Regions from separate parts of the Streptantibioticus cattleyicolor NRRL 8057 genome, predicted to be linked through region 3. Evidence: riboswitches for the same ligand, from Rfam matches in the RefSeq annotation. Region 3 holds a riboswitch; each other region holds the start of a gene.
What was found. A riboswitch is a leader RNA that binds a small molecule or an ion and turns the genes downstream of it on or off. The one in region 3 is predicted to bind cyclic di-AMP.
Positions count from the first base shown of each region.

Region 1 (2,252 bases), 980 kb from region 3:
GCTGGAGCAGCCGGCCATCCCCGAGCCCGTCCAGGGCACCACCGCCGACCTGGAGATCCAGGCCGCCGAGATGGAACGCCGGCGCACCCGCACCGCCGAGCTGCTGGCCGAGCACACCGGCCGGCCGATCGAGCGGATCCAGGCCGACATCGAGCGCGCCACCGTCCTCGACGGCCCCGGGGCCCGCGCGTACGGCCTGGTCGACCACCTCACCCGCAGCCGCAAGGCCCCCGCCGCACCCGGCCCGAGGTGAGCGAGGTGGTCCCCGAACTGCCGCCGCTGCCCGCCCTCACCCGGGCCGAGGGCGAGGTCATCGACCGCTATCTGGAAGCCGCCGACCTGCTCGGGAAGATCAACCCGGCGCGCACCACGCAGACGTACTCCGCGCTGCGCGCCGCCCAGGCGCTGGTGGCCCGGGCCACGGAACTGCGGGCCGCGCTCGAGCTGATGTACGAGCGCGGCGAACACGAGCTGCACACCAGGGTGCTGGCGGAGGCCATGCGCGTCCTCGACGGCGAACGGCGCGCGGGAAGGCCCGCGATCCCTCCGGAGCAGCCGCCGCGGTGAGGCGCCGGCCCGCGGGAAGGCCCGGGGCGTACGCCATCGGGGCGAGGGTGATCCGCCCGGGCGGAGTCGATTTCCACCGTACGGCGGATTCGCCACTCCCGTGGTGCATCCTTCCTTGACGTTTTCTCAGCCCCGCAACACGCGTGTGACCAGCGGTAGTTACCGGCCGGGATCGGCGACACGGGTGGTTCGGCACGATCGGCGACACTGGCATCGGTGCGCCATCATCCGTGGTGACGACAAGCCCCCGCCGCGGTGGCGGGGCGGTCCGGGCGCACGCCGAGTCCTGCCGGCGCCCGGACGCCAGGTCGACACCACAGCTTGGCAGGAGCGGAGGACCCGATCATGACGGGGCCGTCCGGGCGCACCGGTAGCGGCCCCTTGGGGTGAAGCCGCGCGAGAGCGGCCGGGCATCTTCGCCTGCCCGAACCCGACAGGCCATCCTTCGCAGGCGCTAGGACGAAGGGGTGCGCATGTCTGCACCGTCTGGCTCTCCCGCCCTGTTCGGCCGAGCCGCGACCACATCGCTCCTGACCACCGCCGCCCTCGCCGCCGGGGCCCTCGTCCCCGGCCTGCCCGCGCCCGCCCGCGGCGCCACCGTGGCCGGCCGGGTGCTGGAGGTGGTCGCCGCCAAGCAGGGCTCACCGTACGAGTACGGGGCGACCGGCCCGTCCCGGTTCGACTGCTCGGGGCTGACGCTCTACGCCTTCCGCGCGGTGGGCCGTTCGCTGCCGCGCACCGCGGCCGACCAGTACCAGCGGACCCGGCACGTGGCCGCCGCCGCCCGGGCCCCCGGTGACCTCGTCTTCTTCCACCACGGCGACGGCGTCTACCACGTCGGCGTCTACGCCGGCCACAACCGGATGTGGCACGCCCCGAAGAGCGGCGCCCGGGTGCGGCTGGAGCGGATCTGGACGCCGGACGTCTGGTACGGCCGGGTGAGGTGAGCCGCCGCGCCGTTCCGTGCGGGCAGCGGCGGCCGGGTCACCGCGCGCCCGCCTCGCCGGCGGGTTCCGGCCCGGCCGCCGCAGTCCGCCAGGGCAGCGCGATCCACACCGTCTTGCCGCCCTCCGCGGTCGGCTCGACCGTCACGCAACCGCCGGCTTCGGCCGCGAGGTGGGCGACGATGAGCAGCCCGCGGCCGTTGTCCCGGTCCGGGGCGGGGGGCAGCCGCCGGGGGCGGCGGGGGTGGCCGTCGGTGATCCCGAGGCGCAGCCACTCGTGCTCGTCGAGGCGGAGGCCGACGGTGAAGTCGGGCGAGCGTCCGCCGGTGTGGCGGATGGCGTTGGTGGCGAGTTCGGAGACGATGAGCCGGACGGCGTCGGCCGCCGGGGCGTCCTTCGGCAGCCCCCAGTCGGCGAGGACCCCGGTGACGTAGCCGCGCGCGACGGAGACCGAGGCGGGCTCGCTCGGCAGCGTGACGGAAGCTTCCTGATGGTCTGCCATCGCGTCGTCGTCCCTTGTCCACCGGCTCGCCAAGCTACGGCGGCCGGGAGGACCGGCCGCCGGAGCCCCCATGCTGCCGCCGCGGCCCGCGCGGGCGCCAACGAATGCATATGCCTGTCCCTCGAAGCGGTGAACTCTGCCTGGGCGGGCGGCATTTGGGGGCGCGGACGGCATATCGGCGAGCCGGGGCGCGGTCGTCAACCCGCCTTGGACGCAAGGGCCTTGGCGCCCTCCGGTGC
Region 1 is NC_017586.1:403,813-406,064, forward strand. It holds gene SCATT_RS01585 (ATP-dependent Clp protease proteolytic subunit) at 1-253, shown strand, start outside; gene SCATT_RS01590 (hypothetical protein) at 259-567, shown strand; cyclic di-AMP (ydaO/yuaA leader) riboswitch at 870-1,036, shown strand; gene SCATT_RS01595 (C40 family peptidase) at 1,041-1,514, shown strand; gene SCATT_RS01600 (ATP-binding protein) at 1,552-2,013, opposite strand; gene SCATT_RS01605 (8-amino-7-oxononanoate synthase) at 2,211-2,252, opposite strand, start outside.
Region 1: linked by a shared signal. The riboswitch ahead of SCATT_RS01595 (C40 family peptidase) and the one ahead of SCATT_RS05865 (C40 family peptidase) in region 3 are both predicted to bind cyclic di-AMP.

Region 2 (2,252 bases), 860 kb from region 3:
AGAAGATCCTCGCCGCCCGCGGCGTCTCCGCCTGGCAGGACTGCGCCGCCGACGCGGGGCTGACCCAGGGCGGCGCCCCCGCCGCCGTCGACCCCGGCGTCCCGCAGACCGGGGACGGCACCGCCTCCGGCACCACCCGCACCCACGACGACCCGCCGGCCCGCCCCTCCGACGGCCCGCAGGACACCGGCCCGGACACCGGCCCGTCCGCCCCCTCCTCCTCTTCCTCGGCCTCCTCCCCGACACCGTCGGCCTCGGCCTCCACCGCGCCCTCCGGCACCCCGTCGGCCTCCCCGACCCCGTCGGGCACCGCCTCGTCCTCCGCCTCCCCGACCCCGTCGGCCGGCAGCCCCACCACCACCCCCTCCGGCAGCCCCACCCCCACCGGCCGCCACGCCAAGCCCCCGGTCCCCGACACCACCGCGCAGGCCCCGCAGGAGACCCCCTCCGCCCCCGCCACCGGTGACCGCGGCGGCGACGACGAGACCTCCCGCGGCGGCTCCCACGCCCGCCCCACCGTGCCGCGGCAGGGCGACACGTCCGCCGCCTACACCGTCCGGCCCGGGGACAACCTCTCCCAGATCGCCACCGACCACTCCGTGACGGGCGGCTGGCCGGCGCTGTACGACGCCAACAAGTCCGTGGTGGGCTCCGACCCCGACCTGATCCTGCCCGGACAGCACCTCACCCTCGGTCACTGAACCCCGGGTAAGGGGGCGTCCGGCTGTGACATAACTCTCCCGGCCGGCGCCCCCGTCCGACCGTTGCCGATCTTGAGCGCACCGCCGTCGACCTGCGTTTTCGTCCCCGTCGCGGTCCTAGCCGGGGCCCTGGCCGGGAACCCGGCCGTGGTTGCCGGGCCCGGCGGGGCTGTGCTTATGGTCTTCACCGCTCGCCACCGCGAGCCCTGTCGGTCGGGAACGCCGAGTCCTGCCGCCCACCGACGGGAACAGTCGACGCGAGAGCGCCGTAGGCAGGAGCGGGGGACCCAGGTTCTCCGCCGGACCGGACGGTACGGGCCCAACGCCCCGCCGCACGGCCCGGCTTGGGGTTAAGTCGCGTGCCACCACGGCACCGACCGGGCACTCACTCGGCCCGCACCCGACAGCTCACCTCGTAGGCGTCGGTGAGGATCACTTCCCCATGGGCAAGCACCGTCGTGCCTCCAAGGCCGTTCGCATCGCCACGTTCGCCGGTGTCGCCGGCGCCGCCGTCGCCGCTCCGCTGCTGAGCGCCACCTCCGCCTCCGCCGCCTCGGTCTCCGTGTGGGACCGCGTCGCCCAGTGCGAGTCCAGCGGCAACTGGTCCAACCACGACACCGGTGGCAACGGCCACTACGGCGGCCTGCAGTTCTCGCCGTCCAGCTGGGCCGCCGCCGGCGGTCTGAAGTACGCCTCGCGTGCCGACTACGCCACCAAGGACCAGCAGATCGCCGTCGCCGAGCAGCTGCTGAAGATGCAGGGCCCGGGCGCCTGGCAGTGCGCCTACGCCGGTCCGCTGACCTCCGGCGGCCCCGCTCCGGCGGTCGACACCGCCGGCTCCGGCAACGCCGCCTCGGCGCAGACCGACGCCGTCAAGCCGGCCAAGCCCGCCGCCCCGGCCCCCACCCAGCACCGCCACGCCCCGCGGCACGCCGCCCCGGCCGCCCCGGTGCAGCGCGGCACCGGTGAGTACACCGTCCAGGCCGGCGACACCCTGTCGAAGATCGCCGCCGACCACCAGGTCGCCGGTGGCTGGCAGAAGCTCTTCGACCTCAACAAGGACGTCGTCAAGGACGCCAACCTCATCTTCCCCGGTCAGCACCTGCACCTGCGCTGACCAGGGCCGGCCCGGGCACCCCCGGTAACGGGGGCGGCCCGCGCCGGGCCAGGGCGCGCCGAGCGCCCGTCCCCGTCTCCCCGGCCGGACACGCCTTCCCCCGAGCGTGTCCGGCCGGGGCATTTTCGGCCCGGCGTCCGGACCGTCGGGCCGGGCCGGGCCCCGCGCCGGTTAGGCTCATGGCGCAGAGCAAGACACACATCCCAAAGGAGATGCTCGTGCCGTCCATCGACGTCGTCGTAGCCCGGGAAATCCTCGACTCGCGAGGCAACCCCACCGTCGAGGTCGAGGTCGGCCTCGACGACGGCAGCACCGGTCGTGCCGCCGTTCCGTCCGGCGCCTCCACCGGCGCCTTCGAGGCCCTCGAACTCCGCGACGGTGACAAGGCGCGCTACGGGGGCAAGGGCGTCGAGAAGGCCGTCCTCGCCGTCATC
Region 2 is NC_017586.1:2,242,164-2,244,415, reverse strand. It holds gene SCATT_RS09865 (LysM peptidoglycan-binding domain-containing protein) at 1-701, shown strand, start outside; cyclic di-AMP (ydaO/yuaA leader) riboswitch at 956-1,138, shown strand; gene SCATT_RS09860 (LysM peptidoglycan-binding domain-containing protein) at 1,144-1,818, shown strand; gene eno (phosphopyruvate hydratase) at 2,037-2,252, shown strand, end outside.
Region 2: linked by a shared signal. The riboswitch ahead of SCATT_RS09860 (LysM peptidoglycan-binding domain-containing protein) and the one ahead of SCATT_RS05865 (C40 family peptidase) in region 3 are both predicted to bind cyclic di-AMP.

Region 3 (2,252 bases):
GTGGTGGGCGTCGCCGTAGAAGATGACCAGGTCGCCCGGGCGCAGCTCGTCCATCGACAGGTGCGTGCCGGCGTTGGCCTGCTCCTCGGAGGTGCGCGGGATCGATATGCCCGCCTGGGCGTAGGCCCACGAGGTCAGACCCGAGCAGTCGAAGGCGTTGGGGCCGGTGGCGCCCCACACGTAGGGCGAGCCGATGACCGACTCGGCGGCGGCGAGCGCGGCGGCGGCGCGCTGCGAGGCGGCCGGCGAGTCACCGAGGCTGGGGCGCTGGTTGCTGCGGTTGGAGCGCTCCTGCTCCTGCTGGAGCTGGGCCTTCTCCTGCTGGGTGAGCGTGTTGAGCAGGTCCTGCGCCTTGGAGAGCTTCGCCTGGACCTCCTGCTTCTTGTCCGCGAGGTCCTTGCGGGTGCTGTCCAGCTGGGCGAGCTTGGCGGTGGCCTCGGCCCGCTCCTGGTCCAGCAGGCGCTTCTGCTCCTCGATCTGCTTGAGCGCGTCGGCCTGGCGACCGCTCAACTGGTCCATGGTGGACGCCTTGTCGAGGAAGTCGTCCGGGTTGGAGGAGAGGAAGAGCTGGACGGACGGGTCGATGCCGCCCTCGCGGTACTGGGAGGCCGCCAGCGTGCCCAGGTTGTCCTGGAGCTTGTTGAGGGTGGCCTGCTCGCGGGCGACCTTGTTCTGCAGGTCGTTCACCTGCTGCTGCAGCTTGTCCTGCTGCTCCTTGGCGCCGTCGTACTTCTCGGTGGCCTGCTCCGCCTGCTCGTACAGGCTGTCGACCTGGGCCTTGACATCGGACTTGGACGGCTTGGGGTCGGCGTGGGCCGCCTGGGACGACAGGGCGACCGCCGCTGCGGCGGTTGCGGTGAGCACGGTCACGCGGGTGCGGCTGGCCGGCTTGGGACGACGGTGGGACGCCACGGAGGACGAGCTCCTTCTTCCTGTTGCCGCCTACCGGGTGAGCTGTCGGGTTCGGGCAGGAAGCAGCCCTACCGGGTCCCATCGCGCCGCACGGCACGACCTGACCCCGATTCACCCCGGGAATGTTGGTTCCCCGGCTCCGAGTACCAGTCCCCCCGTGACGCACGCCGGCACTCGAACTCGGCGGTAACCCCCACTGTCATCCGGGTTGGATGATCGACTGCGCGGAGGTTCGAAGCCAGACCCTAGTGACCACATTGTGATCGGATCAAATCCCCGGGAGAAAAAAGTCCGCCGCATCGCAACTTCTTTACGCGGCGCGCAGGACGGTACCGGACATATCCGTCCGCGCCCGGCGTTCCACCGTATCCACGGGGCCGCCGCGGGCCATTTCTGTGAGCGCAATCACAGCCGATACGAAAACGGACGGGCCGCCCGCAAACGGAAATTGAGGGCGATTCACAGGGCGTTCCCGCCGAACGGCCGGGCGGCGGCGGGAATAAGCGGGACTCAGGCCCGGGAGAGCCGGCGCAGCAGCAGCAGGGAGGCCACCGGGCGCGCCCCGGCCCGGGCCACCCCGTCGGCCACCTCGCGGTCGGTGGAGACCACCACCACCGGGCGCCCCGGCGGCTCGGCCCGCACCAGCCGGCGGATCAGCTCGTCGGCGGTCTGCCCGGGCTTGCTGAAGAGCACCCGCACCCCGCGCGGCGGCGCGAGCAGCACCGGCGCCGACAGCTCGGCGCCGTCGAAGACACAGGTGATCTCCACCCCGGTCTGCGCGGCGAGCACCGCCAGCCCGCCCAGCAGCCGCAGCCGCTGCTTCTCCAGCGGCAGCGCCGGATACCCGGTCTTGGTGACGTTGTAGCCGTCGACCACCAGATGGGCCTGGGGCAGCGCCAGCAACTGGTCGAGCAGCGCCGGGTCGTCCTCGGCCAGCGCGCGGCGGGCGATGTCCTTGGGGCTCATCCGGCCCGGGGCGACGGCCTCCACGGTGTCGGCCGGACGGCCGGAGACCGGCGGCAGCGCCAGCTCCCGGCGCAGCCCCTGGGCCGCGTCCAGCACGGTGTCCAGCAGCAGCCGCAGCCGCATGTCCTCCAGGCTGCGCCCCTCGCGCACCGCGCGGCGACCGGCCTCCAGGGCCGATTCGGCCTCGGCCAGCCGGGAGCGCAGCCGCCGCCCCTCGGCGTCGGAGGCGGCCAGTTCGGCGGCGGCGGCCGTGCGGGTCTTGTCCAGCTCCGCCTCGGCCTTGCGCACCGCCGCCTCGGCGCGCCGCAGATCGCTGGTGACGCTGCGCAGCTTGCGGTGCAACGACTCGTTCTCCCTGCGCGCCGCCTCCAGCT
Region 3 is NC_017586.1:1,381,253-1,383,504, forward strand. It holds gene SCATT_RS05865 (C40 family peptidase) at 1-912, opposite strand, end outside; cyclic di-AMP (ydaO/yuaA leader) riboswitch at 924-1,108, opposite strand; gene SCATT_RS05870 (NYN domain-containing protein) at 1,423-2,252, opposite strand, start outside.